DNA from 2 places in the Vibrio sp. 2132-1 genome. Region 1 is predicted to be linked to the other one. Evidence: riboswitches for the same ligand, from Rfam matches in the RefSeq annotation. Region 1 holds a riboswitch; the other holds the start of a gene.
What was found. Region 1 has a riboswitch for lysine ahead of lysC (lysine-sensitive aspartokinase 3). Riboswitches for the same ligand answer to the same signal wherever they lie in the genome.

Region 1 (4,196 bases):
TGAGCGAGAAGGCCTGTTAAAAGCGCGTGGAATGTGTGGCTTATTCCCTGCTGCGAGCGTGGGGGACGACATTGAAGTTTATGCTGATGAAACTCGTACCGACGTTGTGAAAGTATTACGTAACTTGCGACAACAGACCGAGAAACCAAAAGGATTCAACTATTGTTTATCCGACTACATCGCACCTAAAGAGTCGGGTAAACATGATTGGATAGGGGCATTTGCTGTCACTGGTGGTATTGGTGAACGAGAGCTTGCTGATGAATACAAAGCACAGGGAGATGATTACAACGCAATTATGATTCAAGCGGTGGCGGATCGCCTAGCCGAAGCGTTTGCTGAGTATTTGCATGAGCGTGTCCGTAAAGAAATTTGGGGTTATGCAGCTGATGAAGATTTATCTAACGATGATCTCATTCGTGAAAAATACCAAGGTATTCGCCCTGCGCCGGGTTATCCCGCGTGTCCTGAACATACTGAAAAAGGACCGCTTTGGGAGTTACTTAATGTGGAAGAGAACATTGGTATGACTCTAACCTCCAGCTATGCAATGTATCCGGGCGCGTCAGTCTCTGGTTGGTATTTCTCTCATCCTGACTCACGTTACTTTGCGATCGCACAGATCCAAGAAGATCAGCTAGAGAGTTACGCCGATCGTAAGGGGTGGGATAGGATCGAGGCTGAAAAATGGTTAGGGCCAAACATTAACGGTTAAATTGATGTTTACCTCGTCCAAATGTAACAACTAATGAAACGACAAAGGGCTGCAAATACGCAGCCCTTTGTTTTATTGAGTTGAACTTACTTCTCAAACAACTCAGTGTGGAGTTTTTGTATGGCTTGTTTCGATACCGATTCATGGAGCAAGAAGCATAAGTTGTGAGGGCTAGCGCCATAACAAATCATGCGTAGGTTAAAATCTTCTAGCGTGCCAAAAACCTGTTTCGCGTAGCCTTTACTCTCACTCATGTTGTTTCCAATGAGAGCAACGAGGCATAGGTCATGTTCAACTTCTACCTTACATAACTCTTCTAACTCTTCTCGTGCAGCTTGCGGCAGCTGTGGTGCTCCGCCAGAGGTATCAGTTTGATCAAGTGTTAACGATACACTGATTTCAGATGTCGTGATCAAATCGACAGAGATCTTATGCTTTGCAAGGATCTCAAAGACCTTTGCTAAAAAACCGTATGCGTGGAACATATTGGCGCTGCGTAGCGTTACCATGGTTTGGTTACAACGCAAAGCTAGCGCACGGAATAACGGTGAGCTTTCGACTTGGTGGCGAATCCAAGTTCCCCCTTTTTCTGGCTCTTTCGATGACCCTACAAATACCGGAATGTCGTGGCGCAATGCAGGTACTAGCGTAGAAGGGTGAAGGATTTTAGCGCCAAAGTTAGCCATTTCTGAAGCTTCACTAAAGCTGATCTCAGGAATTGGTGAGGCTTTTGGTGCAATTCGCGGGTCTGTTGTGTAGATTCCCGGAACATCAGTCCAGATTTCTAGCCCTGCCGCTTTAACGCTCTCAGCAATTAAGGCGGCGCTGTAATCGCTGCCCCCTCGACCTAATGTTGTTGTATTACCGGCTTCGTCAGATCCTATGAAGCCTTGAGTAACAACAACGGATTGTTGGCAAAGTGGTACGAGTTTATCTTGCGCAAGCGTCGAAATTGCTTCAATGTTTGGCTCCGCGCGACCAAAGTTGTCATCAGTACGCAACACATCGCGGATATCAAAGCGCACTGCTTGAATGCCTCGCTCACACATTAACTGAGTTAGAATGTGCGTCGACATGAGTTCACCACATGCGACTAAATGATCGGTTAACTTCGCACTAGCTTGGATAGATGCAGCCTCGGCCAGGCTGGTTACGGTATCTAATATGCCATACACCTCGGCAGCAGTTTTCGTGCTGTCTTCGAGCTGAGTTAAAATGGCGTCATGAATGTTGGCCAAATTTTGTAGCAGCTCAGTACGGTGCGTTTGATCCTGAACACCGTTGGCGAGTTCTACCAATAGGTTGGTGACGCCAGAGCAAGCGCTGCTCACGACCAGGCGAGTATTTGGATTGTTTTCGATAATGGTGGCGCAACGACTCATTGCCTCAAAGTTGGCAACACTGGTTCCACCGAATTTAGCTACGTTAAATGCGCTCACTGCGTTCTCCCACGGCTTCCTAAAAAATTGTACATCCAATGTTTAGTGAGAAAAGGAACAGAGCAAAAAGAGAGGTATTTAGAATGCTATTTGAAAAATTTACCCTCAGAAGCCCTTCATCAGACTGCGCTGATGACAGTTGATGGGATTCAGCCCAATTCAACCGACAAGTCAAATCCTGCAACTTTGACTTACCTCGGCACTACTCCCCCTCAATGATTGGTGTTGGAATTGCGGTTCCACAAATCATCTACCTGGGTAGCGCTCCTCTTCTACATAAAGCTCAAACATTGAACGGTTTTGAGGCCTTAATGTCAATCAATATTTCAACCTTTATGGTGTTTTTTATTAACGATTTTGTGACACTGGTTTGACCTCCATACTTACGGCTAATTGCTGATAGAGGAAAAATCTATTAGGGTGAAGAACCCTACACCTGAGCCATGTTATTGAATAGAACTTTTAGAATGCTCAGGATAAAAGATAATCAAGGAGCTGACATGTCGATCCAAAGCTTTATTCCGCCTCACCGTATTTTAATGGGACCTGGTCCTTCTGATATTTATCCTCAAGTGTTACAAGCACTAAGCCGTCCTACGGTAGGTCACCTTGATCCTCTGTTTATCGGTATGATGGATGAGCTCAAGCAGCTATTGAAGTATGCCTTTCAAACTGACAATGAGTTCACTATTGCGGTTTCAGCGCCAGGTAGTGCAGGGATGGAAACCTGCTTTGTAAACTTGATCGAGAAAGGCGATAAAGTGATCGTTTGCCGTAATGGTGTATTTGGTGAACGCATGCGCGAAAATGTCGTCCGTGCTGGTGGTGAAGTTGTTATCGTCGATGATGAATGGGGGACGCCTGTTTCCATTGATAAAGTCGAGCAAGCACTCGAACAGCACCCAGATACAAAAATTCTTGCTTTTGTGCATGCGGAAACCTCAACTGGTGCAGTCAGTGATGCTCAAGCATTGGGTAAGCTCGCGAAACAGCATAATGCATTATCTATTGTTGATGCGGTGACATCGCTTGGTGGTGTGCCGTTAAAAGTGGATGAATGGCAACTGGATGCGGTTTACTCTGGTAGTCAAAAATGTTTGTCATGTGTACCTGGACTCTCACCAGTGACGTTTTCTCCTGCCGCGATTGAAAAGATTCAAGCAAGAACAACACCAGTACAGAGTTGGTTCCTCGATCAGAGTTTAGTTTTGGGGTATTGGAGTGGAGAAGGCAAGCGTAGTTACCATCATACGGCGCCAGTTAATAGCTTGTATGCGCTTCATGAAGCTTTATTGATACTGAAAAATGAAGGATTAGAAAACGCTTGGGCTCGTCACCAACTGATGCATGAAAAACTCAAAAATGGCTTACAAAAGTTAGGATTTGAATTTGTTGTGGACGAAGCCCATCGGTTGCCACAATTAAATGCGATTTACGTGCCTGAAGGAATTGATGAAGCAAAAGTTCGTGCTCACTTGCTAGAAACCTATAACCTAGAAATTGGTGCAGGCCTTGGGGCATTAGCTGGTAAAGCGTGGCGTATTGGCTTAATGGGTTACGGCGCTCGATCTGAAAACGTTGCGCTGTGCTTAAAAGCGTTAGAAGAGTCACTCACTGAATAAAATCATACAGCAATGAGATAAAGAAAAGCGAAGGTCATCCCTTCGCTTTTTGGTACTTATTACTCTGCACCTGAAGTGGGGGCTGGTGAGGCAGAGATTGCTTGAGAAGGTGGTTGGTAATTGACGTCACTGAAATCAATCTTCGGGAACAAAAACTGCGCTTCAGCTCTAATTTGCTCCGCTTTACTTGAGTCATCTAAGCCTTGGTAGGCCAAAATCAAATTATTATAAAATGCAGGGCGAGGCTTATCTTTGATGATTTTTAGCGACCAATCGATATAAGGCTGAATCAAGGTTGCGTCTTGTTGGTACAGCCCAAGGTTTAAAAACGTGCTATAGACATCCCAATCAAACCTGTCTTTCCAAACCACAGGGTTACTGACTTGATTCAGAATATCAGGGTTAGTTGGTCTAGTGGTC
Region 2 (4,196 bases), on a different contig from region 1:
CGATAACGAATGTAATCGACGCTGCGATGAAAGAGAACGCAATTGAAGCTGTCATACCAAGAGCAATAAAGCCCACGCATGAAACAAGCGCGACTGATAATGCATAAGGTAACTGTGTTGATACGTGATCGATATGGTTACAACGTGCACCCGTCGATGACAAGATCGTCGTATCTGAGATTGGCGAACAGTGGTCACCGAATACAGCACCAGCAAGAACCGCACTTAGCATCGGTAGCATTAGCGCTACATCTGTTGCGCCAGCCATATCACCCGCGATTGGTAGCATGATGCCGAACGTACCCCATGAAGTACCTGTTGAGAACGCCATCAGGCCAGACAACAAGAATAGGATAACTGGGAGCCAATGAGGGTTGATATTGCCCTGCGCCATTGTCGAAAGGTAAGTACCAGTCTTCATATCACCGATAACAGAACCAATGGTCCAGGCAAATACTAAGATTAGAATCGCACCAAACATAGACTTAGCACCAATCCAAAGTGTACGTGCGATCTCAGCCATTGGTAGACCTTGCTTCACAACAGTAAACAGTGCAACTGCTAAGCCAAGCAAGCTACCGTAGATTAGTGATGTACCTACATCTGTATTTTCAAAAGCACCAAGAAGCGCAAACTCCTTACCATCAGCAGCCAATGCTTGGCCACCCGTGTAAAGCATTGAAGCGATAGTCGCGATAATCAGCGTCACGATAGGAAGTATCAAATCTGACACTTTACCCTTTTCACTTTCACGGATATCTAGCTCTTCGTTTAGGTCATGCGCTTCTTGCGAGTCATTTTCTTTGTCTTTATCAAAGCCACGACCTTGCGATGCAGAGATCTCATGCTCACGCATTTTACCAATATCAAGACCAAACCACGCAACAGCGAACACCATTAGCAGCGCAAAAACGGCGTAGAAGTTCATTGGAATAAGACGAACATATGCGCCAAGAGCAGAATACTCTGTGACCCCATGTGAGACTAAGATCCCGCCAATAATAGTAATAATGTAAGCACCCCAGCTAGAAGCAGGCATAATTACACACATTGGAGCAGCGGTTGAGTCTAGAATGTACGCAAGCTTAGCGCGAGACACATAAAAGCGATCGGTTACTGGGCGAGAGATCGCACCAACAGCAAGGCTATTAAAGTAATCATCGACAAAAATGAATACGCCTAAAAAGGCGGCAAGAAGTTTGGAGCCGCGTTTACTCTTCACTCGAGATTGTGCCCATTCAGCAAAAGCACGAGTACCGCCAGATAGCGTTAATAAAGCTGTTGTCATACCTAATAAGATTAGGAAGCCAACAATGCTCATGTTCCAAGTGTTAATTCCGCCATCTTCAATAAAGACAGAAGAAACTTGAGAACTGACGTAACCTGCGGTGTCGCTGATAGACCAGCTATTAAGTAGCACCGCACCTAGCACGATACCTACACCCAAGGAAACTAATACACGTCGAGTCAAAATCGCCAAAGTCAAAGCGACAATAGGTGGCAATAATGAAACAGGAGAACTAGAAAAATCTATTAAATTCATGATCTTCAAAAACCAAAGTTTGGCTAGAGATCTACTGCAGACAAGTCACGTAGCATACGATACGTGCTCATGTTGAACTTAGCGACAGGGAAGCGAACACTCCACCCAACCCTACAGTAGCGCTCCATAGTTTAATGTGAATATATACTATGGCAGTGTTGTTCCTTTCAGATACAACCCCAGCAAGTAACTTTGATGAGTTACTTACTTCGGCAATCTTCGCCTTCCACTATTATTCATTGGCATCACCCCAATAATAGCTACTCTTCGAGACCGCGCCTCTACGGCAACAACAAACAATTAACCACTAACTGTACAAATTAACAACAAATTGTCTGCAATATTGCATCAGGTGGCAGCCATTGTACTTATGATGAGAGTCAATGCAACACATCAAACTAAATTAAACAAATAAATAATGACTGAGATAATTTATAAACCTTGCCTACTTCCATAAGTTTTGTGCAACTGAAATCACATCAATCATGTTATTTATGAAACATTATTACTACCTTAGAAATATCATGGTTTATCTTATATCAATAAATTAAGGATATATGACACAGCATTAAAGATGGATGCTTCATATTTTTAAGTAATAACTCAAATTTTTTTATAAAAAACCAAGCTATCACTCTCTCTATACAATAATGATTGTTGATTTTAGTTCTCATCTAATAATGATTTATTTCGAGTGTAATAATATTAATTGCTTTAAAAAATAGTCAAATTTAAACAAAATCTTGATTTAGCATTTGCACATAAGGAAAAGATAAAGTTAAATATAAGGACTCTTTGTTTATTTATAGATTGGCATTATTTAATCGTAACGATAAAAAGTGCCCAACACATTAACCTTTTAATAGGAATCGTTATGTCAGAGCTGACTAAAACCCTTCTAAATATCCGTAGCCTTCGTGCATTTTCTCGTGAGCTGACTCTAGAACAATTGGAAGAAGCTCTAGATAAACTCACTACTGTCGTAGATGAGCGTCGTGAAGCAGAAGAAGCAGAACGCGCAGCACAAGCAGAGCAAGAAGCTAAGCTTGCAGAGATTGCTGAGAAAATCGCTCAAGACGGTATTGACGTAGAAGCACTTATTACTGCGCTATCTGGCGAAACTAAGACGAAAGGCAAAGCGAAGCGCGCACCTCGCCCTGCTAAATACAAATACACAGATTCAAACGGTAATGAGAAAACTTGGACTGGCCAAGGTCGTACACCTTCGGCGATTCAAGAGCAACTTGATGCAGGTAAATCTCTGGATGAGTTCCTAATCTAGATCCGTGCTATTTTTAAAAGGCTCCCATAGGGAGCCTTTTTTATTTAAACCATTACAAATAAAAAAGGCACATTTCTTAATGTGCCTTTTACTTTAGTTACAGAATAGTTAATTAAACCGCTTCGTATTAACGTTCCCAGTATGCTTCTTCTAGGCTATCTTCTCGCTCAGGAAGTCCGCGCGACAATCGTGGTGAATGTTGCACGAGAACTTCGTAGCTAGCACGGTTTGCGTATTTGCAGACTTGAGAAAAAGAAGAGTAAGTTAAATACTCGTTACTGTGCTTGCTTGAATTAGGCACATTTTCTTTATGGTATTTATTTGCTGCCATATCATGAAGAACAGCAGATAACGCAGCATCACCTGCGCCATTTGTATTCTTAATTTTTTCTGGGCCACCCATATATGGCGAGATATGCGAGTACACTTTTATTGGCGTCTCGCATGAGTCTTTTTTCGCCGGACGACTGAATTCATAACGATTAAATTCAGCAATTGACCCTGGAAGTAATGGCAAAGAAGTTTCGCGCTTCGCGCTATCCTCCGTATACCCAGCCATAAATAGACCTACAGGACCCGCCGTGCACAATACTAGATCAGCCCACTCCAATGTTTTATCAGACGCAGCAAGTGGATCAGATTCCCCCGTCAGTGCTTCTGCTTCATCTTCATTCATCGCAACGACTGAAACGTTATCTCGAATGAATTCTTGCCAATATTTAGGGTCATCTTGAATAACAAACTTTGTGCCTAAAGTCAGAACAACAGGCACATCATTCTTTTTCGCGTACTCAATTGCTTTCATTGTTGCTTCCGGCATTGGGTCGCCGTCTTTGCAACGTACTAGATATGACGTCAGTACAAGTGCTGATGCATTTTTAAAGATTTTCTCTGGAATGCTATCAGGATGGAGTTGGTTCATTTGCCCTTCGCTGATAGCAAAAGTACGTTCACCGTCTTCTGTGATAAGAGCAAAACAACGGCCAATTGCACCATCTACACCTTGTAGGTAGTTCAAGTCCATGCGGCTTGATGTATTACAAAGATAACGGTAACCGTAGCTGCCAATCTTAATATCCTGGCTCATCACTCCAAGTAGTGTGGAGCGGTCATCCGCTAGCACGGAGTAGTTATGTAGCGTGTTACCAATTGTACCGCCCGCATACTCATTGGTAATCAAGTTCTCTTCTTTCAGTTGCTGGTATAACTCTTCTGCTCTTTCGTCATCGATAACCAGAGAGTGACCTTTACTCAGACCGTACTTTTCAATCACATCCGTTGTAACTTTTGCTTCAATATCAACCAAGGTTTGGTCAATACCAATGATGTGAGTGCGCGTCATCTTCTTGCTTTCTTGTGCTTGGCTCACCA

Region 2: another riboswitch for lysine. It lies ahead of tet(35) (tetracycline efflux Na+/H+ antiporter family transporter Tet(35)); the one in region 1 lies ahead of lysC (lysine-sensitive aspartokinase 3).

The regions. Positions count from the first base shown of each region.
Region 1 is NZ_JAWPON010000020.1:5,318-9,513, forward strand. It holds gene metH (methionine synthase) at 1-715, shown strand, start outside; gene lysC (lysine-sensitive aspartokinase 3) at 802-2,154, opposite strand; lysine riboswitch at 2,256-2,434, opposite strand; gene R8N47_RS19540 (pyridoxal-phosphate-dependent aminotransferase family protein) at 2,655-3,776, shown strand; gene R8N47_RS19545 (PglL family O-oligosaccharyltransferase) at 3,836-4,196, opposite strand, start outside.
Region 2 is NZ_JAWPON010000004.1:301,288-305,483, forward strand. It holds gene tet(35) (tetracycline efflux Na+/H+ antiporter family transporter Tet(35)) at 1-1,543, opposite strand, end outside; lysine riboswitch at 1,653-1,835, opposite strand; gene R8N47_RS06360 (H-NS family nucleoid-associated regulatory protein) at 2,418-2,825, shown strand; gene R8N47_RS06365 (inosine/guanosine kinase) at 2,953-4,196, opposite strand, start outside.